3 regions of the Anaeromusa sp. genome follow, and region 2 is predicted to be linked to each of the others. Evidence: riboswitches for the same ligand, from Rfam matches in the RefSeq annotation. Region 2 holds a riboswitch; each other region holds the start of a gene.
What was found. A riboswitch is a leader RNA that binds a small molecule or an ion and turns the genes downstream of it on or off. The one in region 2 is predicted to bind cobalamin.

Region 1 (3,104 bases), on a different contig from region 2:
TTTGTTAACTCCGCAAAACATTTCCATATTCGTCACTAGCGTCAATACTCTATTTTCCCTTATCTGCAGGAACACAATAAAAGGCTGCCAATTTTCTCGGCAGCCTTTTATTGCATTTATAGCCTATTCAATTTATTCAATAACTGGAATTACAGGTTTATCCTTGCCGCGTTCTTTATAATTATTTTCAATCGCATCTTTCACATGCTGTACATAAATATCCTGAATCCCTTTATTTTCTCCCAAACCGTGAATATACGCTTCTACTTGGAAGCCTGCCGCAGTCAACTGCGATTTAAAAGAATCCTTTTCGTCGCCCGCCATATCATTTTGAGCATGGTCGCCAGCTACCAGCATAAAGGGCATTAGCGTGATTTTCTTAATTTTATTGGCCTTTAACGCTGTGACCATATTCTCATAAGTAGGATACCCTTCCACCGTGAAAACAAAGACGTTTTTCAAGCCTGCATCTTGAAGCTTTAGTTGCAGAGCGGCATACGCCGTATTCGAAGGGTTTACACCACCGTGACCCATCAAGCCAACAGCTTCATTTTTTCCTAATTTCGGCAATTGGTCTTGCAACGCTTTAATTGCGATAGCATAGTCATCTGGTTTTTCCCCTTCTTGGCCGGTATAATAAAGAATCGGCCGACCTACAGAAACCTTGTCAAAGGATTTTTCGTACTTGTCCACAACACGCATCAATTTAGAATACTCATCGCCTGCTTCCACATGCAGAGGCTGAATCACGATCTCTTTGTAGCCTTCGGCCTTCAACTTTTCCAACGCTTGTTTTTCCGTATCAATAACAAGTCCGTCACGTTCCGCTAATTTTTTGATGATAATACGGGAAGTAAAGGCATGACGCACGTCATACTCCGGAAAAGCTGCCTTAATTTTCGCTTCCACTGCATCGGTCGTAGCCTTGCGCGTATCCGCATAGGTTGTACCAAAGCTGACTACCAAAATGGCTTTTTTAACAGTTGGCGCCTCGGCTGCCTGGGAAACGGAAAAACTTGTCGCCATTCCCATTAGGGCAAATAAAACCGCTGTCATCAAACATAAAATACTTCTTTTCAAATTCCCTCACTCCTTATATAGTGTTTATTCTCTTCAAGGAATCGCTGCTTTCTTATAAAACAAGCGGCTCCTCCTCAAATACTATGAGTAAATGTAGCTTCCAGCTTTGTGTTTTTCAAACCGCTGTCCACTTCCTTTTGATCTTTATAGACCAATTCCAGTGAATTATCTTTGTTTAGTTGATGTTTAACGCCATAATAAAAACCCTTGTTGTTGTTATCAAAATCGCTTTGTTTTCCCATATCGCCATTCGTTTCTACTTTAAACGCAGTAATATACATTGACGTTTTATCATCAAAGCCATAATTCCAAGTTACCGCATAGGCGCGATTGTCTTCGCTGCGATTGGACTGCGTATATTCCGCCGTCCAGGTATGCTTGCCTTGTTGATAGCTGCTGTCCAGCGCCCAATGGTTCGTATTTCCATTGACTCGATCTTGATAGCGACCTAACGTCATCCCCCACTGCAACTGCTTATTGGGATGAAAGCCAGTCCGAATCGCATAAATACGGTTGTCTTCATCGCCGGCATTATCCTCTTGTACAAAGGCTGCGTTGATGTCCAAGCCCGCTGCGGCCCCATTTACAGTCACTCCGTCTACAAAAGCCCGCTTCCCAATATTGGACTCTGAGCGGCTGTAAAGAAGCGACGTTGCGCCAATAGTCAAATCTTGACGCCCAAGTTTAAATGCCAAATCTCCTGCTTGTTTTGTCACGCCAAACTGATCAAGGGTCATTACCGTTTTTTTGTCGCCATATACCGAACCATCTGTATTGTAGTCCGCTAAGGCCGGATTCGTAGCATATTGCGCTCCCAAGCGAGCGAATACAGACCAGCCGCTCCCCAATGCCGCTTCTCCTGTTAAGCGTAACGAACTCATGGTACCAGAAGCATTTGCTTCTCCGTCCTTCGTATCTTTTTCATACTTTACGGTCACGTCGCCGCTGAGTTTAATCCCAGACTCCGACTCCGGCTCCGCGGCTAACGCCAACGATGACGTAGAAAAAACAATACCTGCGATGGCCAATGCCACTACTTTTTTCATATGCATGCCCCCTGTTATACTTCTAGCAAGCCCATAGAAACTTCAAACCATTAACCAACAATAAAAACCCCGTCAAAACGACGGGGCCACGGCAAAACAAAACCAAACGGTTTTAAAATCTCCTTCCCATCCTTCGTAGGTCAAATGGCGATTGTCCAATAGGCAGTTCTCCTGGCTCTGGATCTTCGCTCGTCCAAACCTTCCCAAGACTTTCGTCTCAGTGGCATTTCTTGGATTTGCTCCCCATTACAGTGGCGGGACCGCGCCGGCATTTCACCGGTCTTCCCTATTAAGCCCTTCCGGGCACCTATTCCATTCACTATGCACTTGTTATTGTCAACTTTAACAAAAGCTGAAAAAAAAGTCAATGTTACAGTGTCCCTTCCAAACGCAGAGCTTGATCCACGTGAGTGTACTGCATCAACTCTTTAACCATTCCCTGCACGCCAGTCACAACTAACGATCCATGTCTTTTCCGACTCACTTTATGCAACGTTACCATCATACTTAATCCAGCGCTATCCATATACGTCACTTCTGCAAGCTTAATGAGAACCCGGTGATAACCAGCTTCAATTTTATTAATTATTTCTTCGCGAATAACACATGCATCTTGAATATAAATTTTACCTTTTAATGTTACGATCGCTTGGTTGCCACTTGTCGCGATTGCATACTCCATAAATACTTCCCCCCCTTGCTTTAAACAACCGCTGTCTATGTTAACCAGGCTGTTTTCTACCACAAGAAACAGCCTGGTTAGTTCATCCATTTCTCTCTTATGCTCTATTTATCGCATGACCCAAAACGCTTGCAGTACCACAATGGACACCGTCAACAAGCAGACCGAAAGAACACCCATAATCAAAGCTGCTTCCGTGCTCTCCGAAAAAATCTTCACCGATTCGCCAGCATACTTTTCAACTTTTTCCATTATACATCCTCCTCTTAAAAACCATAGTTCCCATAGAATCATCT
Region 2 (11,137 bases):
TACAATTGCCAAAACGAAATTGGTATCCTATATTTTGCCCATGTTCCCGCCTTTAGCCATGCTGGTGGGGTGGCGCTTAAGCCGTCTGTGGGTGCGGCCAGTGAAGCAGCGGGCCTGGGCGATTGCTTGCGGCGCTTTGCATGGCTTGTTGGGGGCAGGACTGATCTATGGTCAGACGTTGATGCCGGCATTGGCTTGGGGAGCGTTCCTTGCAGCCGGAATTTTACTTGTTACCGGGGCTGGAGCTTCTTGGCAGATTTGGCGAGGCGGATACCAAAGAGCTTGGGTGACCTTGGCTGCTGGCGCCAGCGCCTTTTTGCTGACTTTGGTGTTGGTGCTGCTGCCTTTGGCGGCGCCGCAGTTTACCGCCAAGGAAATCGCCGAAGATTTTAAGGCGAACTATGATGGTGCGTCTTCTGTTTATGTTATTAAATTTTTGCGTCCAGGTTTTGTGTATTATACCGATGCTTCTACCGAGGAGGTCGGCACTACTTTGTTCCACAACAAGGTGGATACGCGGGCGGTTTTGCAGCAAATGGTGTCTCGCCAGGAGCGAGCTTATTTTGTGCTGCGCCTTTCCGACTATCGGTTGTTATCGGAAGCGGAGCAAAAAAAATTGACTGTATTATCGACTCGTTATGAGGTGCTGCTGCTTTTGAAAGAGGGAGCGTTATGATGAACCGGAACTGGCTGGCTGTCCTTACGGCAGTGTTGGCGCTGGTCTTCTTTTTGCTATACAACCAGGTGCTGCCTGTAACCGACCCGGTAGAGGCCAATTATGCGCTGACCGCAAGAGAGATGCTGGAAAGCGGGGATTGGCTTTCGCCGCGTATTTATGGCGCATATTGGTTTGATAAGCCGGTTATGACGTATTGGCTTCTGGCTTCTTCTTTTGCTGCTTTTGGGTTGAATGAATGGGCGGCCCGGCTGCCTGGCGCTGTTTTTGCGGCGCTGGGGGTCGGTTATGCCTGCTGGCTTTCTTTAGAGACTGGCGCGAATAAGAAACGGGCGCTTTTGACAGCCTTGGTGCTGGCAACTTCACTGGAATATTGGGTTTTGGCGCGATTGGTCTTGACAGATGCTGTTCTTTTTTTCTTTTCCGCCGTTACCATGGGCCAGGCGTATTTGGGTCTAAGCCGTGATCAAAGCCACTATTGGCTGACGGCGTATGCCGCGTCGGCGCTGGCAGTTTTGACTAAAGGTCCTGTCGGCTTAGTGCTGCCCGGCTTATTGCTTCTTGCCTATGTGCTGGCGTGCCGGGATTGGCGCCTCTTGAAGCGTTTTCGCTGGGGCTGGGGCCTGGTTGCTTTTTTGCTGCTTGTCGGTCCTTGGTATGTCTGGATGCTGATGCAGCATGGAGAACAGTTTGTTACTACTTTTCTGGGCTTGCACAACGTGACGCGGGCAACGGTGTCCGAGCATCCTGATGACAATGTGTTTTATTACTATTTGGTTTTATATCCTGTGAGCTTGCTTCCTTGGAGCGGCTTGCTGCTTGCTTCTTTGCTGAAGAGGAGAGCTGCGGTACTACAAGGAGGATTGTCTCGGTACTTATGGGTTTGGCTGGGCGGAACGTTGCTGTTTTACACCCTGATGGCGACAAAGTATCCGACCTATGTTTTTCCCGCATTATTTCCAGGAGCTATGCTGGCGGCCGGGCAATTGGAGCAAATGCTGCAAGGGCGCTGTTCCTTATGGTGGCTGACGGCGCCGGCCGCTCTTTTGTGGCTGCTTTTGGGAGAAACGCTGCGCAACATTCCTGCGGCCGCGCCAACAGAGGTTGTTTGGCCGCCAGTGGCGGTGTTGCTCTTAGTACTGGCGCTGTTACAGTGGAAAAGGCGTCGGCAATGGCTTGTAGCCTGGGTGGTAGCCGGCATTTTTGCAGGGGCTTGCGGTTTCTTGTCCCAGGGGGCGGCGCTAATTTCCGAGAGGCGTTCTTTTGTTGCGTTGGCGGATGCTATTCCACAGGCGCCAGCTCTTGTAGGGGCTTACGGGGATTATCCGACTTCGGCTGTTTTTTACAGCGGCCGCATCGCCTATCGTTTGGAAGAGGGGGAAGCAGGGCAGGAGCCATGGCAGGGAAAATATACTATGCCCCGCTTGAAGACGGAAGAGTTTCTGCGTATAGGTGAAAAGGAAGCTATTTACCTTCTTGTAAAACAGAAACATCAGGAAGAAATGGCAAAAGATGGACGATTCAAGGAGTTTCAACTGCTTAAATCAGCTCCAGCTGGAGCTGTATACATGAAGAACCCAGAAAAAGCTCCCCGGTAATGTTGATTTTTTGTTATAATAAAGAAGATGTGCCTGTGAGGATTTTTGCTGTACAAAATTGTAAAGTAAGAAACCTAATGGGGCAGGCTGCATCCAAAGAGACTGTTTGGAGGGAAAATTCATGGCGTTACAGATCAACAAACGATACTGCAAAGGCTGTGGTATCTGCGTGGCGTTCTGTCCCAAGCAAGTGCTGGAACTGGACGAAGTGGGCAAAGTGTATGCAAAGCAGCCGGAGGCTTGTATTAGCTGCGGCCAGTGCGAACTGCGCTGCCCGGATTATGCGATATTTGTGGTGAAAGAGGAGGCGGGAAAATAAGATGGCCAAAGCAAGACTGATTCAAGGCAACCAGGCCTGCGCTGAAGGCGCTCTCGCCGCCGGCGTCACTTTTTTTGCGGGATATCCCATTACGCCCAGTACGGAAGTAATGGAAATTCTCGCCGAAGAACTGCCCAAACGAGGCGGTAAATTTCTGCAGATGGAAGACGAAATCGCCAGCATGGGCGCTGTTTGCGGCGCATCCTTGACCGGCGTCAAAGCCATCACCGCTACCAGCGGCCCCGGTTTTTCCTTAAAGCAAGAACTTATCGGCTACGCCGCCATGGCGGAACTGCCAGTGGTGATCGTTAACGTGCAGCGCTCCGGTCCTAGTACCGGGCTTCCCACCTCGCCGGCTCAAGGCGATGTCATGCAGTCCCGCTGGGGCACCCATGGGGACCATGGCATTCTCGTACTTTCTCCGGCGTCGGTCAAAGAATCTTATGAAGTGATGATTAAAGCCGTCAACTTTGCCGAGAAATTCCGCACCCCGGTTATCTTCCTGCTCGACGAAGTCATCGGCCATATGCGCGAACGCGTCGAATTGCCCGAAGAAGGCAGCTGCGAAATCATTGACCGCAAAGTGCCTACCGGCGCTCCTGCGGACTACCTGGCGTATAAACCGGAAGCCGACGGCGTACCGCCTATGGCTCCCTTTGGCAGCGGCTACCGCTACCATGTAACCGGCCTGATGCATGGCTACAACGGCCTGCCTAACAGCACCGCCGCTATGACTACCGAAGTCATCGATCGCATGCACACCAAGCTGGAACAGGCGAAAGAAGAAATCACCCTTTATACGGAATACGAAATGGCGGACGCCGAACACGTCGTCATCGCTTACGGCGGCACTGCCCGCTCGGCCATTGCCGCTGTGAAAGCCGCTCGCGCCAAAGGCATCAAGGCCGGCCTCTTAAAACTCATCACCATCTGGCCCTTCCCGGGCGACGTCGTGCAAAAAGCCGCCGCCAAGGCCAAGACCGTAATCGTACCGGAAATGAACTACGGTCAGCTCATCGGTGAAGTCGAACGCTACGTTGGTCGGGATAAAGTCCGCGGCGTCAACCGTTTCGACGGCACCATCCTGACACCGGACGAAATTTTAGCCGCTCTTGTAGAGGCAACTGGAGGTGCGAACTAATGGCAGACATTCAAAAATACCTGCGCCAAACCGCGCTGCCGCACATCTGGTGCCCCGGCTGCGGCCACGGCATTCTTCTGGCAGCCATCCTGCGGGCCATTGACGCTCAGGGGCTGGACCAGGATAAAACCGTCATCGTTTCCGGCATCGGCTGCTCCTCTCGGGCCTCCGGCTACATGGACTTTAACACCGTCCATACCGCTCATGGTCGGGCGCTGCCTTTTGCCACCGGTATCAAAATGGCTAACCCTGAGCTCAACGTCATCGTCATTACCGGCGACGGCGATGCTACCGCCATCGGCGGCAACCACTTCATTCACGCCGCGCGGCGCAATATTGATCTCACCACCATTATTTTCGACAACAACATTTACGGCATGACCGGCGGCCAATCTTCGCCGCTCACGCCCCAGAACAGCCGCTCCACCACGGCGCCCTTCGGACACATTGAGCGCTCCTTTGATATCGCCAAACTGTCCGTCGCCGCTGGCGCCACTTATGTGGCCAGGGGTACCTCGTTCCATGCGAAGATGCTCACCGACCTTATTGCCAAAGGCATTGCCAATAAAGGCTTCTCCGTGATTGACGCCATTTCCGGCTGTCCCACTAGCTTCGGACGTAAAAACAAAATGGCGCAGCCTTCGAAAATGCTCGAATGGCAGCGCGATCACGCCGTTACCGTCCAAGCGGCGGCCAAACTTTCGGCGGAACAACTGGCCGATAAATTCCTCATCGGCGAACTGCATCAGGAAGTAGCGCCGGAATTTACCGACGAATACGCCAAAGTTGTGGAACGCCTGAAAGGAGGCCGTGCATAATGTGGCAGATTAGCTTAAGCGGCACCGGCGGCCAAGGCCTCATCCTCGCCGGCATCATTCTGGCGGAAGCCGCCATCATCGACGGCAAAGAAGCCGTGCAGACCCAGTCCTACGGACCGGAAGCCCGCGGCGGCTCCAGCAAGGCGGAAGTCATCATTGCTGACGCCCCGATCGACTATCCTAAAGTCACCAAGGCGGACCTGATGCTCTCCATGAGCCAGGCTGCTTGCGACAAATACATCTCCGTCCTCAAAGACGGCGGCATGCTTATGCTGGATAGCACCTTTGTGCAAGACGTGCCAAAAGTAGACGCCAAGATTCTTTCGCTGCCCATTACCAAGACAGCCAAAGAAGAGCTGGGTCACGCCATGTTCGCCAACATCATCGCCTTAGGGGCGCTGGTAGGCGCGACTAACATGGTTACCGAAGCCGCCTTGACCGAAGCCGTCTTGGACCGCATTCCCAAAGGTACCGAAGAGAAGAACCAGAAGGCTCTTTCTCTGGGCTTGGCCTTGGGTAAAGCGCATCATCAATAAGCTGAACTAAAGAAGGAGCTGCTAGGAACAGGCTGAGGCCAGTTTCTAGCAGCTCCTTTTAAATTTCGCACTTTGGCGGTTGCGCAATAACGGGGACATTGTGAACGAACCGCGAAACGCACGAAAGACGCGAAAGGAGATTTCAAGCCTAGGAATTTCTTCCTAAACGGCGGTATAACTGTATTTGAGACAAGCTTTTCGCGCGCCTCGCCAAAGCGGGAAACGACGGCAGTTCCGTGAACTCGCTGCGCTCAGACATACGGAACTTTACTCCGTCGTCTCCTATTTTTGCGTCCTGCGGACCGTCTTGCTCCAATAAAAGTCTCAAATACAGTCACAGCCGCCGCAACCTCGGTTATTCCCTCAATTTAATCCTCTAGCTTTTCTCTGCGTTCTTCTTTTCATAAGAAAAAATCCAGGGAGCCCTAGGTGGGCTTCCTGGATTTTTTAGAGAGTTTACTTGCGGTCGATTTCGTCGGCAAGGATCTCCGCTACGTGCTTGACGCGAATGTTCGGAGCCTGCTTGTCGAGGCCGCCTTGAATCTGCATCATGCAGGCGGGGCAGCCGACAGCGACAATTTCAGCGCCGCTGTTCTTGATGTTATCCACTTTGTTTTTGAGGATAGGCATGGAAATTTCCGTGTACTTGACACCGAAAGCGCCGGCCATGCCGCAGCACTTGTCGCAGTCTTTCATTTCGACAAATTCATAATCCTTAGCGGCGTCCAGAAGCTGGCGCTGCTCTTTGTAGATGCCCAGACCACGGCGCATGTGGCAAGAATCGTGGTAAGTAACCTTGGTAGCGCCGTTTTTCTTGTTGAGGCGGCCTTGGGCGGCGTAAAGGGGAGCAACGAACTGAGCGAATTCCTGAACCTTGTGGGCAAGTTTTTCCGCCCGAGCCAGCCAAGCCGGATCGTCGGCGAAAATGCTGAGATAGGTTTCATGCCAGGTTTCGGCGCAAGTGGGGCAGCCGAAGATCAAGACATCGGCATCCACTTTTTCAAAGGCTTCAATATTGCGCTTGGCAATGTTTTTGCCTGTGTCGCGGTCTCCCATGCCGAGGACCGGTTTGCCGCAGCAGCTTTGGTCCATGGGGAAGACGACTTCCATATTCAGATCTTGAAGTACTTTGACAATGGCTTCGCCAGTTTCGGGGAAGACAAAGTCGATGTTGCAGCCAGCAAAGAAGGCTATTTTCTTGACCGGCTTGTCGATTTTTTTGGTAATTTTCGCTACGCGGTCGCGGAACGGTGCATCAGCGATAGCCGGCAGGCTGCGATCCTTGGCCATACCCGAAAGGAAGAGCGGCAAATGGCGGATGACGCGGCCGCTTTGGAACGGCTTTTGGCCGATGGAGGCCATACGCAGCATCGTGTGGAACACCTTGCGGTTGGAAAGGACGTTTTCAAAGACGACCTTGGCGGCAAAGGGGAGGCCGTGTTCTTTGACCGCCCGCGCCCGCAGTTCGTCAATCAGGCCAGGAATGTTGATTTTGCCGGGGCAGACTTCCACGCATTTACGGCAGCCGATACACATTTCATTAATGTGCTCGAAATCTTTCATGCCATGGAGGAAGGCTGTCAAAATGGCGCCGATGCCGCCGGCGTAAATGTGGCCGAACACGTGGCCGCCTACGACGGTGTAAACCGGGCAGACATTGAGGCAGGAGGCGCAGCGCAGACAGTTGAAGCTTTCTTTGAGTACCGGATCTTTGGCAGCTTTCAGGCGGCCGTTATCCAGCAGAATGTAGTGTACTTCGCGTTCTTCTTCCACCCATTTGCCGTCAGGACCTTTGACCATCAGAGGGGTCACGCCGTCTACCAAGGTCATATAGCTGGTCATCAGCTGACCGGTGGCGTTACGGGGGAGCATGCGCATGATGTAGGACGCATCTTGAATAGTGGGAATCAGCTTTTCGTAGCCGATAACAACCACATGGATTTTAGGCAGAGTCGTAACAATGCGGGCGTTGCCTTCGTTAGTTACGAGGCCGATTGCGCCGTTTTCGGCAATGCCGAAGTTAGCGCCGGAAATACCCATGTCTGCCTGGACAAATTCCTGGCGCAGGTTCAGACGGGCTTCCTGTACCATGTAAGGGATATCTACAGGGATTTCTTTGTGCAGCTCTTGGCTGAAATACTCAGCGCATTGCTGGCGGCTCAAGTGAATCGCAGGCATAACCATGTGGGAAGGGCGATGTCCGGCAATGCCGATGATCCATTCGCCAAGGTCGGTTTCCTTTACATGGAGGCCAGCCTCTTCCAGGGCATGGTTCAAATGAATTTCTTCGGTAGCCATGGATTTGGACTTGGCAATGCGTTTGATGCCTTTTTTCTGACACAGGTCAATCAGATATTTTTTTAGGTCGTCGCCGTCTTTGGCCCGGTAGACTTTTACGCCGCGCTTCGTGGCTTCGGCTTCAAACTTATCGGTAATGGCTTCCAGATTGGCAACGGTGTTGATTTTCATTTGACGGAAGCTTTCACGCAGAGAGTCTAAATCCTCTACGTTTTCATATGCTTTGGCGCGAGCTGTAGGATAGGCTTCGGCAAAACGGCCCAAGGCGCCGCGCAGCACTTCGTCATTGAGCTTTTCTTCAATCTCTTTGCGCAGGTTACGATCTTGTGTTGATTCCATTAGTTTGCACCTCCGGGCATTTCATCTACTGCGATGACGACAAAGCGGCTGGGGCCGTGAACGCCGATGGTCAAGACGCGTTCAATATCAGACGTACGGCTGGGGCCGGTGATGAAACCGGTGAAGCCGTGATGAAATACTTTAGAAAGAATTTCAAAAGCTTCAGAAATACCAGGCACTACATGACTGGCAGGTAAAAATACTACATGCAAAGGAGGGAGCATGGTGACGACACGGCTTTCGTAAGCATAGCCGTCGTAACAGACGCTACCACTTTCGGCAATGGCGAATTCTACCGTGGAAATGCCAAGATCAGCGGTTTCCACATGTTCGGCAATGTCGGCAGCTTCTGTATATACAGTAACATTCTGCTGCTGCAATTTTTCTAGGGCGCCGGAAGCGTCTACATAGGCGCTGTGGATGGCGACGACTTTTTTTGCATTTACGTCGGCAGCCAATTTGGCGATAATTTCCTGCGCCTCGGCGGCTGTTTTGACATGAAACATTTCGGTACCTACATTTTTAGCGCGGGTTTCAAATTCGGCAAAATGTTCTTGGCCCACTTTGCCTGCTGGAAAATGCTCTTTCCAGTTCTCGCATACTCGTTTCATTGTGTCACTCCCTCATAAAATAAATAAAATAAATAAACCACTATGACATGTTTCGCAATAAATACGAAAAATCCTGCTGGTCATGTAAGAAAAATCTTACAAGATAAAAAAAAAAGTCTGACGTGTTAGGAATAAGAGCTCTTTATAAAGGTAGTTTGGGTGGCTGCTTGCTGTAAGAGAGCAAAAAAATCCTGTGTATTATAAAGAAAGAGGCAGGAGTTTTTTGCAGGACAGGGAATTAAATATAAATGTATTTTTGAACAGTAAAAGAACATACGGATTTGGGAATAGGTGCGCTTATGCTTAATAGGGAAGTTTGGTGCAATGCCAACGCGGTCCCGCCACTGTAACGGGGAGTTTCTTTTCTGAGCGTGTATACGCTGCCACTGGGCAACCGGGAAGGCGAAGAGAATCGAAGAACCGGAGTCAGGAGACCTGCCTGTTCTAACACACGCCGTTATGACCTACGGAAGATAGGCAGGTGGGTGAGCTCATTATTTTTGGTTTTGGGAAAATCAATTAGGATGCTGCAAAACCCCCTGCGTAAGGGGGTTTTCTTATTGCGAAAACGCATGCGAAGCGGCAGGACTACAGGCACATGCGCTGCTGCGGCCTTGAAGGCGGCGCTTTTGGCATGGCGAGGAGAAATGACGGCGCAGGTGGCTGTGCAGACGCCGCAAGGAAGCTGGCTGCAGGTTCCGGTGGAAGAAGCGTCGGCCAGGGAGCAGGGCGGACGCGCCGTTGTGCGCAAGGATGCGGGAGACGATCCTGACATTACCCATGGCGCGCTTCTTGTGGCGGAGGTAGTCTTGCAGCCGGGAGCGGGCTGGACGCTAATTGCTGGACCAGGCATAGGTACTGTAACCAAGCCGGGGCTGGCCATAGCGCCGGGAGAACCGGCCATTAACCCTGGACCGCGGCGCATGTTGGCGCTGGTATTGGAGGAACTGCTGCCGGAGGGGATGCGGGCGGCAGTAACGCTGTCCATTCCCGGCGGCGAAGAGCTGGCCAAACGAACCTTGAATCCTTCGCTGGGAATTTGCGGCGGTCTTTCCATTATTGGCACTACCGGCATTGTCGAGCCGATGTCGGAAGAGGCTTTTAAAAACTCCCTGGCGCCGCAGCTACGCGTGGCTCAAGCGCAGGGATTTGAGAGCGTAGTGCTGGTACCGGGAAGGATTGGGCAGGATGCGGCGATCTTAAAATATGGGCTGCCTGAAGAGAGCGTAGTGCAAATGAGTAATTTTGTAGGATTCATGCTGACAAAAGCGGCGGAATTCGGGCTGAAGAAAGTGTTGCTTTTCGGTCACCTGGGGAAATTGGCCAAAGTAGCTGCCGGTATTTTTCATACCCATAACCGTATGGCGGATGCCCGTATGGAGACGCTGGCGGCCTATGCGGCATTGCTGGGAGCTTCTCAGGAGACGGTGAAGAATATTTTAGAGGCTGCGACAACTGAGGGAGCTATGCCTCATATTGCTGCTGCCGGGTTGGGAGAAAAGCTGTATCCGCTGCTGGCGGCTAAAGCCAGCGAACGGGCGCGGCGTCATGTGTTCGGCGATCTGGAAGTGGGTACGGTGATTGTGACGCTGCAAGGAGAGCTTTTGGGCATGGATCAAGACGCAAAGAAGATAGGAGACGCGATGGGATGGAACATCAGATCCTTGTAGTGGGCATTGGTCCGGGCAGCCGCGAGTACATGCTGCCAGCCGCCTGGGAGGCTATTGCTACGGCCAAGACACTTGTCGGCGGCAGGCGGGCCTTGGAAACGCTGGCGCCGCCGGAAGCGAAGCGGCGGGTGGTTGATGCGGATATTGAGGGGCTTTTGAATTATATTGAAGAAGAAAGCCGGCAGGGACAAGTAGTGGTCATGGTATCCGGAGACCCTGGCTTTTACAGCCTGCTGCCGGCGTTAAGGCGTCGTTTTCCCAGAGAGCGCTTGCAGGTCATTCCGGGCATCAGTTCAGTGCAGCTGGCTTTCGCCAGAGTGGCGGAACCCTGGCAGGATGCGAGCCTGCTTAGCTTTCACGGCAGGGAAATCGCGGATGAAGTGTTGCTGTATCGTTCAGGTCGGATGCTTTCTTTTCTTACGGATCGTTTGCATCGGCCCAAGGAAATTGCCGAGCGGCTTTTACAGTTGGGCTGGCCGGAGACGACATTATGCTGGCAATGCGAGTCCTTGTCGTATTCGGCAGAACGCGTGGAGCGGTCGACGCTGGCGAAAGCAGCGCAGCAAGAAGGCTTTGCACACGCCATTTTTATTGTTAAGGCGGCCACGGGCGGCGAGGAGGAGTTTGCATGAAACGACATCATTACGGCTTGCCCGATGAAGCCTTTGTGCGCGGCGATATTCCTATGACCAAGAAGGAAGTGCGAATGCTGGCGCTCCTGCAGGCGCACATTGAAGAAGACAGCTGTGTGGTAGATATCGGCGCGGGTACCGGCTCCTTTGCGGTGGAGGCGGCGCTGGCGGCGCCGAAGGGACAGGTTTTTGCTATTGAACGTGTGCCCGAAGGAGTGGCTCTCATTAAAGCCAACCGACAGCGCCAGGGACTGCGTAATTTGCAAGTGCTTCAAGGGGAAGCGCCGGGAGCGCTGCAAGAGGTGCCTCCTTGCGACGTAGTCTTTATCGGCGGCTCCGGCGGACACTTGGCAGAGATTTTAAATGGCTGCGATCGACTGCTGAAGCCTGGCGGCAGGCTGGTGCTGACGGCGGTTACGGCGGAAACCCTGCAGGAAGCCTTGTCTTTGTGTGAAGGGCGTCCAGGCTACGGCGCATTGGAAGCTTTTGGCGTACAAGC
Region 3 (8,444 bases), on a different contig from region 2:
TAACTTGGGCTTGTTAATGATGAGAAAAGAAAGTCTAACTGAAGCAGAGCATGAATTTCGACTTGCCATAAAAGAAAATGAAAATTTTCCGGAGGCATGCAATAATCTTGCAGTAGTTTTAAGAAAAAATGAAAAGTGGCAAGAAGCAGAGGTCTTTATTAAAAAGGCAATTGAAATTCGGCCTCAATATCCGGAAGCATATTATAATTGGGGATTAACATTGGCGGCGCTTGGTAATATCGAGGCTGCTATAGAGGCATACTGCAAAGCGATTGAACTCCGAGCAGATTATCCGGAAGCGTATAACAATTTGGGCGTGATTCTTTTAAAACAAGGAAAATTGGAGGATGCGGAAAATTTTTTTCATCATGTTATCGAACTAAGTCCCAATTTTTCGGAAGCCTATAGTAACCTCAGCGCAGTATTGAAAGATGGGCCACGCCTTGAGGAAGCGGAAAATTATGCGAAACGTGCCATTCAATTGGATCCTAGCGATGCGGGAGCATATAATAATTTAGGTGCAATTTTAAGAAATCAGAATCGCTTAAGGGAAGCAGAAAAGTATTTTTTGAAAGCTATCGAATTGAAGGCAGACTTTCCGGAGGCTTTTCATAATTTAGCGATGACTTTGATGGAAACGGGGACTCGCTTTAAGGAAGCGGAGTCTTTACTTCAACAAAGTTTGGAACTTCGTCCTGGTTTTGCGGAAGCGGAATATACGTTAGCGGCACTCTATCTTTTGCAAGGAAATTACAAGCAAGGATGGGAAACGTACGAGGCTAGGTTTGCTGTTTTTAATAATTATCAACCGCCGGTTCGACGCTGGCAGGGAGAGGATTTAGAGGGAAAGCATATATTGCTTTCTTGCGAACAAGGTTTTGGCGATACATTGCAGTTCGTTCGTTATGCTGCAGAAGTGGCAAAGCAGGCACGACACACAACCGTATTGGTACAAAAGCCGCTTGTTAGGTTGTTTGCCAACTCGGAAAAAATTACTTTTGTTTCTTCGACTAGCGAGTGTTCGTGGGATGAGTATGATTTTGCTTGTCCGTTATTAAGCCTGCCAATGGTGTTTGAGACGGATGAAAAATCGATTCCTGCTGAGATTCCCTATGTAGTTGCCAACGAGACGCTAGTGAGTAAATGGAAGGATATTCTTGCGAAACAAAGTAATGGGAATGCATTGAAAGTTGGGGTGGTTTGGGCGGGAAACCCAGGGCATAAGAATGATCGCAATCGTTCTGCTCAACTTGCAGAAGTTGCAGAACTTTTTAAGGCTGTGCCTGTTTTATGGATTAGCTTGCAATTAGGCGCGGAGAGCAAGGTGCTACAAAATAGCGCCATTCCTATTGCTGATTTTACAGAGCTGCTTACTAACTTTTCCGAAACGGCAGCATTAATTGCCAATTTAGATATGGTGATTGCAGTAGATACGGCTGTTGCCCATTTAGCGGGAGCAATGGGGAAGAAGACTTGGCTTCTCTTGCCGTTTGCACCTGAATGGCGCTGGCAACTGCAGCGCGAAGATTCTCCTTGGTATCCAACGATCCGAATTTTTCGTCAAACCCGAGTGGGAGACTGGAAAGACGTTCTGCAAAGAGTGGCAACGGCCTTGACGAGTGAAATAAAAGTGTCTGAAGTATAAGGTGAAGAGAATGGAGTCATTATGAAGATTTGGTTTGTGCGACATGGTGAAACCGAGTGGAACCGGACCAAACGGTATCAGGGGCATAGCGATATACCTTTGAACGAAAACGGGCGGAGGCAAGCGCAGGAAACAGCGGCTTTATTAGCAAAGGAGCCGCTGGCGGGGGTCTATGCCAGCGATTTGAAACGGGCTGTAGAAACGGCGGAGACAATAGCGCAGCCGCACAGGCTACAGGTGCAGCAGAAGCCGGAACTGCGAGAACTTCACTTCGGCTTATGGGAAGGTCTGCGGTATGAGCAAATTATGGAAAAATGGGCGGATGAATTGAGCTTAATGTATGAGCATCCTGAGAAGGGATGTGCGCCGGAGGGCGAGGGCTTTAGCGAGCTGGCAAAACGAGCGTGGCCGGCGCTGCAGGCGATTCGTGAAGCGCATCAAGAAGAGGAAGCAATTGCGGTGGTGGCTCATGGAGGCACCATTCGCGTTTTATTATGTTTGCTGCGAGGGAAACCGTTGCAGCAACTTTGGGATGTGGCGATTGAACATGGACAGGCTACAAGGATAGATGTGTAAAGAATAGGAGTATTTTGACTACCTTGCCCATTATCTTGTCGAGCCGTTTCAGTGAGGCAGGATTTAATTTGTTTATCGGAGAAAAGAATTTTCAAGACAACTGAAAAAGGATGCCACCAAACAGGTGCCTTCGGAAGCTTTGAAAAAACCGGAGGAGAATAGGGAAGTTCGGACAGGCCATTGGCCTGTAAACGATGCGGTCGCGCCACTGTATTCGGGGAGAGCGCTTGCGTATGCCACTGGGAAACCGGGAAGGTGCAGGAAGCTTGAGGAACCGTTAGCCAGGATACCTGCCTGTTTTGGCTGTCATGCACCCTCGCGCCAAGGGGAATGCCAGAAGGATAGGTACACTTAAGAAAAGATACCTAGCCTTTGTGGCTGGGTTGTTTTTATATCCCTCATCCCCGCTGGTACGGCAGTTGCAGGCTGAACGTGTTGAAGGAGGGGCTTTTATGAGTTTGGAACAGGAAGTGAATGAGTGGATTGACGGGGCGGCTAAACCTCGTCATAGCCTGGGCTTGTTGGAAAAATACCTAAAAAAGATGGTGCTGTCCTGGGGCGAAGTGAAAACAGAGCTGAAGCCCTTTCATTTAGTGTTTGCGGCGGATAATGGCGTCATTGCTGAAGGCGTGGCCAAAGACCCTGAGGAGATTACTTATTTGCAGGCGCAGAATATGGTGGATGGCCGGGCGACGATCAGCTGTTTTTGCCAGCAGTGCGGCATACCTTATCGGGTCATTGATGTTGGCGTCAATTCTACAAGACCTTTTACTGGAATTTCTCGCAAGGCGGCCATGGGCAGCCGCAGCTTTCTCAAAGAAGAAGCCATGAACGAGGCTGAATTTGCGGTTGCCTGGGAAGCCGGGCAGGAACAGGTTCGTCAATTGGCGGCTAAAGGCTACAACCTAATTTCAATGGGTGAAATGGGGATTGGCAATACGACGACATCATCAGCGGTTTTACACGGCTTGACCGGTATTTTGCCGGAGTTCATTGTCGGCGGCGGCGCCGGGCTGCAGACGAGCGAATTGATTAAGAACAAATGCCAGGTAGTTGCTAAAGGCGTAGAATTGCATAAAGAGAAGTTTCATACCGCCAAAGATATTCTGCGTTGCGTAGGCGGCTTTGACATGGTAGCCATTTGCGCCGCTATGCTGGAATGTGCACGCTTAAAAACGCCCTTTGTCATTGATGGTTTTATTACGGCCGTTGCTTATATTTGCGCCTCAAAGCTGGATACTGGGGTGGAGAAGTACGCGATTCCGTCCCATATGTCCCGGGAACCGGGGATGGCATACTCTTTGCTGCTAGGAAATATTCCGGCGGAGGAAGTGGTGCTGAAAGCCAATATGGCTTTAGGCGAAGGGACAGGAGCCGTATTGATGGTGTTTTTGCTGAAGACTATGCTCTATACGATGCATAATATGGCGCGGATTACCGATTTTATTCCAGCGGCGCCGGAAAAAGAGCAACGAGCTGCCTTGTAAAATATTGCCAAAGAAGTTGGCGATGCATGACAAAAATTTCACATCCCGAAATCCTGACGCAGGAAAATCGTATCCGCATAACTAATAGTATTCATTTATGCGAAAAATTTGACAAGACAAAAACCTGCCGGATGCGTCGTAAAAGGATGGAGGGAATTGAACATGCAAGTCAGCCGGTTTACGTTAAGTGAAATTGTTGACACTAGTGTATTGCAAGAGATTCAAGATAAGTTTGCAGAAGCCACAGGACTGGCGGCAGTCATCGTAGATCCCGAAGGCCGCCCCATTACCAAGCCTAGCCATTTCACCTGTTTTTGCAATTATGTTCGTTCTTTTGAAGAGGGCTTTCGCCGCTGTATGAACTGCGACGACAAAAGCGGCCGCCGGGCTACGCAGAATAAGCGTCCCATGGTGCATCTTTGCCATAGCGGGTTGACGGATTTGGCGGCGCCAATTATTGTGCAGGACGAGTATATCGGCGCATTTTTGGCGGGCCAGGTGGTAGTGGAAACCGAGCATAGCGATATTAAAGAGGTCAAAGAAGAAATGTATCGCCGTGTGGCGGATTTGCCGGTAGATAAGGAAAAAATAGGGGAGCTTTTTGACCAGGTGGAAATTGTGCCGGAGCATCGCATTAAGGCTGGGGCGGATCTGATTTATATCATGTCCAACTACATTGTAGAAATTGGCCTGGCCAATATTGTGCAAAAGCAGCTGATGCTGGAGATGAAAGCCAAGGCGGAGCTGGAAAGCCTGCTGCAGGTGACGGAATTGAAGGCGCTGCAATCACAGGTCAATCCTCATTTTTTGTTTAACACGCTGAATACTATCGCGCGCTTGGCTTTGTTGGAAGGAGCGGAAAAAACCCAGGAAGTGGTGTACGCCTTAGCGGATCTGCTGCGCAATAATCTGAGGGATATTGACGTGCTGCGTACGATCGAAGAAGAGGTCAAATCCACGCGGGATTATTTGACCATTCAAAAGGTTCGCTTCGGCGACCGTATTGCCTCGGAGATTCACATCGATGCCACTCTTTTAGAAGGACTCATTCCAGCGTTGACTCTGCAGCCGTTGGTGGAAAACGCCATTATTCATGGTTTGGAAAATCGAGTGGAAGGCGGCAAAATTTTTCTGGAAGGACAGATGGATAACGGTGATATGGTGTTGACGGTGAGAGATACTGGCGTGGGGATGTCGGCGGAACGTTTGCAGAGCTTGTTTCGAGAGGAGCGGCGGCAAAATTCGCATGGACAGACAACCGGCTTAGGTATTATGAATGTACATAAGCGTATTTGCCATTTTTTTGGCGAACAATACGGCCTTTCGGTAGAAAGCATGCCTGGAGAAGGAACTTCGGTACGGCTGCGTCTGCCGTTTCGGCATAATTAAATGATCGCAGAAAGTCGGTCAGGGAAGACCGGCAGCATTCGGGAAGGAGTCGTTGTATGTATACGCTGTTGATAGCCGACGATGAACAATTGGAGCGGCAAGCGTTGCGCTTCATTATTGAAAAAAACTATCCTCAGGTTCAGATTGTCGGTGAGGCAGGCGATGGCGCCAGCGCTGTCCGGCTGGCCATGGAAGAACGGCCGGATATTGTGCTGATGGACATCCGGATGCCGGAGATCAACGGCTTGGAGGCGGCGAAAAGCATTCGGGTGCTGCTGCCGGATACGCGCATTGTGATGCTGACGGCCTTTGACGAATTCAGCTATGCCAAACAGGCCCTCTCCATGGGTGCTGTGGAATATTTGCTGAAACCAGTGCGGCCAGAGGAGCTTACAGAAACACTGCGCAAAGTGGCTGAAGGCGTCAAGGCCATGAAAAGCAAGCACCAAGAAGAAGAAGCGTTGCGCAAAAGCGTGGCCGAGGCCATGCCGTTTATTCAAATGTCTTTTGTGTATGACCTCATTTCCGGGCAAGTGGAAGAGATGACGCATTATCGGGAACGGGCCAGCTTTTTGGGTTTGGCTGTGGATCCTGGTGTGGCGCTGGTGATTGATATTGATAATTTCCGCAAACTGACCCTGCAGGCCTCGGAACTAGAAAAACAGGGCATGAAGCAGCGGCTGCATCAAAGCATTTGCCGAGCGGTGCGGGCTCGAAGCGGCGTAGGCAAGGCGGCGCTGGTGGCTCCTATAGGGAGTGACAATATCGTCGTATTACTGGGCTTAGAGAACGCGGAGAATGCGGATATGGCTAAAGCGGGGGCATTGCGGGAAGCGGAAAGCATCCGCAGCGTGGTAAGCGAGGAGCTGGGTCTGAGCATTACGATCGGTGTGGGTCGCTACTATAGGGATCCGCGGGATATTTACCGCTCGTATCACGAAGCCATGAGCGCCCTGCGACAGCGGTTTTATCTGGGCAGCAGCCAAGTGATTCATATTGAGGATGCGCCGCATTTGAGCGAAGGGCCTTTTCATTATCCTTTCCATGCGGAGCGGGCTGTCTTGGATAAAGTACGCTGTGGCGACCGCAAGCAAGCCAAAGAAGCGTTAAAAAGTCTTTTAGGTGAGATTTTTGCGAAGAAAACACGCTTGGAAACCGTCAAAGCATGTGTGCTGGAGCTGTTAGTGGTGCTCTCGCGGTCGGCGGTGGAAGGCGGCGCTAGTTTGGACAAGCTGACGTTGCTCAATTTCTATTGCATTCAGCGTCTGAATGAATGCAAGGAGCAAAGCGATATTGAGCGCTGGATGATGGAAGCGCTGGATCAGTTTTTGGATAACATGTTGGAAAACCGCAATAGCATGAATTTGCGGGTTATGAATAAAGCCTGCGAGTATATTGTCGCTAATTGCCATCGCAACCTGCCGCTCGAAGAAGTGGCTCAGACCGTGCATTTGAGTCCTTTTTATTTCAGTCGTTTATTTAAAAAGGAAAAAGGCTTTAATTTTGCAGATTTTATTACCAGAGTACGCCTGGATCGGGCTAAAAAGCTTCTCTTAGATCCGGACTACACGGTGGTGCGGATTGCCACGGAAGTAGGCTATCAAGACGCCAGCTATTTTTGCCGTGTTTTCCGCCAGTCTATGGGAATGACGCCCAATCAGTATCGGCAAGAACTGCGCGGCGAAAAAACAAAAGTCTAAGAAACTTGTAGAAAATAGCATAGTAAACCTGCCATAAAAAAAGATTGCCTTCGGGCAGTCTTTTTTTGCTTTTATATTAAAAAAATTTGGAAAGATCCGCAAAATCTTCTTATCTCAAAATAGAGGAGTGTATTTTTGTCTAAACAGGAGGTTGGGAGCAGCAAGGAACTTCAGTAGGGGAGCAACAAGGACTCAAGGGAGAATGAAGGCAATCGCCAATTAATACACATGTAGAATCGTCGAATTATTTGCGAAGATTGTGAGGAAGGCCGATGAGTATGGAAAAGCAGAGAGTTGTACAAGAATATGTACCAGGAAAGCAAGTGACCTTGGCGCATTTAATCGCCCATCCGAAAGCGGTGCTCTGTGAAAAGCTGGGTGTAGCAGAGGGCGGCGCTATCGGTATCTTGACCATTACTCCTTGCGAAGCGGCTTTGATTGCTGCAGATGTAGCCACCAAGACGGCGGCCGTGGACATTGGATTTATGGATCGTTTTACCGGTTCTGTGGTGCTGGTGGGCAGCGTTTCTGCTGTGGAAGCGGCTCTGCGTCAGGTGAATGCCGTACTGATGGATGGCCTCGGCTTTACCGGTACTCGCATTACCAGGTCCTGAGTGATGAAACATGTTGCGAAGCGCAAGGTCATGATGGTAGGCGCTGTAGGAGCTGGCAAAACGTCGCTGGCGTATGCCTTGGGGCAGCGGGCGAAGGAAGTCAGCAAGACTAGTGATATTGAATTTTACGACGATGCTATCGATACTCCAGGGGAATACGCGCAAATCCCGCGTTTTTACTCGGCGCTGTTGGTGACTTCCATGCAAGCTGCAGGCGTGTTTATTGTGCAGGATGCCTCTCAGCGACTGCCGGTGCTGCCTCCCGGTTTTGCAGGCATGTTTACCAGACCGGTGGTGGGCGTAGTAACCAAAGTAGATTTAGAAAAGGCTGATCGCGAACGCGCAAGACGATTTCTGGTGCAGGCGGGAGTCAAAGAGCCTGTGTTCTTTGTCTCTTCCCATACAGGTGAAGGCTTGGATGAATTGACGGACTGTCTAGAACAGATGGATCGCGGCTCATCTGCCGGAGGAAAGGAGGACATAAAATGAACGAAGCGTTGGGTATGGTGGAAACGAAAGGTCTTGTCGGCGCCATTGAAGCGGCTGATGCCATGGTCAAGGCAGCCAATGTACATTTGGTTGGCTACGAAAAAATCGGCTCCGGCCTGGTGACGGTTATGGTGCGCGGTGATGTCGGTGCTGTCAAAGCGGCTACCGATGCTGGCAGTGCAGCTGCCGGAAAAGTGGGTCAGGTTGTATCCGTACACGTCATTCCTCGCCCCCACACGGATGTGGAAAGCATTCTGCCGAAACAGGTTTAAGAGTTAATTTGGAGGTGGAAGACATATGCAAGAACAGTTGATTGACAAGGTTATGGACGAAATTAAAAAACGCATGGAGTCTCAAGGAACCGCTGCTCCAGTGGAAGCTCCGGCCGCTGCCGCTTGCGCAGCTAACCCGGGAATGACCGAATACGTTGGTACCGCTATTGGCGATACTATCGGTTTGGTAATTGCCAACGTAGATCCCATGCTGCATGCGCAGATGAAACTGGATCCCAAATTCCGCTCGATCGGTATCATCGGCGGCCGTA

Region 1: it holds a riboswitch for cobalamin, as region 2 does, so the genes downstream of both, PHF27_RS04390 (hypothetical protein) here and cbiD (cobalt-precorrin-5B (C(1))-methyltransferase CbiD) in region 2, are expected to answer to the same signal.
Region 3: it holds a riboswitch for cobalamin, as region 2 does, so the genes downstream of both, PHF27_RS11495 (nicotinate-nucleotide--dimethylbenzimidazole phosphoribosyltransferase) here and cbiD (cobalt-precorrin-5B (C(1))-methyltransferase CbiD) in region 2, are expected to answer to the same signal.

Annotation. Positions count from the first base shown of each region.
Region 1 covers NZ_JAQUZF010000018.1:24,907-28,010, forward strand. Annotated here, with positions in the region: gene PHF27_RS04385 (sirohydrochlorin cobaltochelatase) at 133-1,026, opposite strand; gene PHF27_RS04390 (hypothetical protein) at 1,155-2,126, opposite strand; cobalamin riboswitch at 2,270-2,452, opposite strand; gene PHF27_RS04395 (STAS domain-containing protein) at 2,497-2,808, opposite strand; gene PHF27_RS04400 (hypothetical protein) at 2,917-3,060, opposite strand.
Region 2 covers NZ_JAQUZF010000009.1:12,105-23,241, forward strand. Annotated here, with positions in the region: gene PHF27_RS02660 (glycosyltransferase family 39 protein) at 1-676, shown strand, start outside; gene PHF27_RS02665 (glycosyltransferase family 39 protein) at 673-2,274, shown strand; gene PHF27_RS02670 (4Fe-4S binding protein) at 2,396-2,593, shown strand; gene PHF27_RS02675 (2-oxoacid:acceptor oxidoreductase subunit alpha) at 2,595-3,734, shown strand; gene PHF27_RS02680 (2-oxoacid:ferredoxin oxidoreductase subunit beta) at 3,734-4,552, shown strand; gene PHF27_RS02685 (2-oxoacid:acceptor oxidoreductase family protein) at 4,552-5,088, shown strand; gene ldhH (L-lactate dehydrogenase (quinone) large subunit LdhH) at 5,545-7,725, opposite strand; gene PHF27_RS02695 (LUD domain-containing protein) at 7,725-8,336, opposite strand; cobalamin riboswitch at 8,609-8,794, shown strand; gene cbiD (cobalt-precorrin-5B (C(1))-methyltransferase CbiD) at 8,897-10,006, shown strand; gene cbiE (precorrin-6y C5,15-methyltransferase (decarboxylating) subunit CbiE) at 9,985-10,638, shown strand; gene cbiT (precorrin-6Y C5,15-methyltransferase (decarboxylating) subunit CbiT) at 10,635-11,137, shown strand, end outside.
Region 3 covers NZ_JAQUZF010000100.1:608-9,051, forward strand. Annotated here, with positions in the region: gene PHF27_RS11485 (tetratricopeptide repeat protein) at 1-1,645, shown strand, start outside; gene cobC (alpha-ribazole phosphatase) at 1,667-2,221, shown strand; cobalamin riboswitch at 2,327-2,534, shown strand; gene PHF27_RS11495 (nicotinate-nucleotide--dimethylbenzimidazole phosphoribosyltransferase) at 2,674-3,708, shown strand; gene PHF27_RS11500 (PocR ligand-binding domain-containing protein) at 3,871-5,097, shown strand; gene PHF27_RS11505 (response regulator) at 5,154-6,797, shown strand; gene eutS (ethanolamine utilization microcompartment protein EutS) at 7,070-7,411, shown strand; gene PHF27_RS11515 (EutP/PduV family microcompartment system protein) at 7,415-7,900, shown strand; gene pduA (propanediol utilization microcompartment protein PduA) at 7,897-8,172, shown strand; gene pduB (propanediol utilization microcompartment protein PduB) at 8,198-8,444, shown strand, end outside.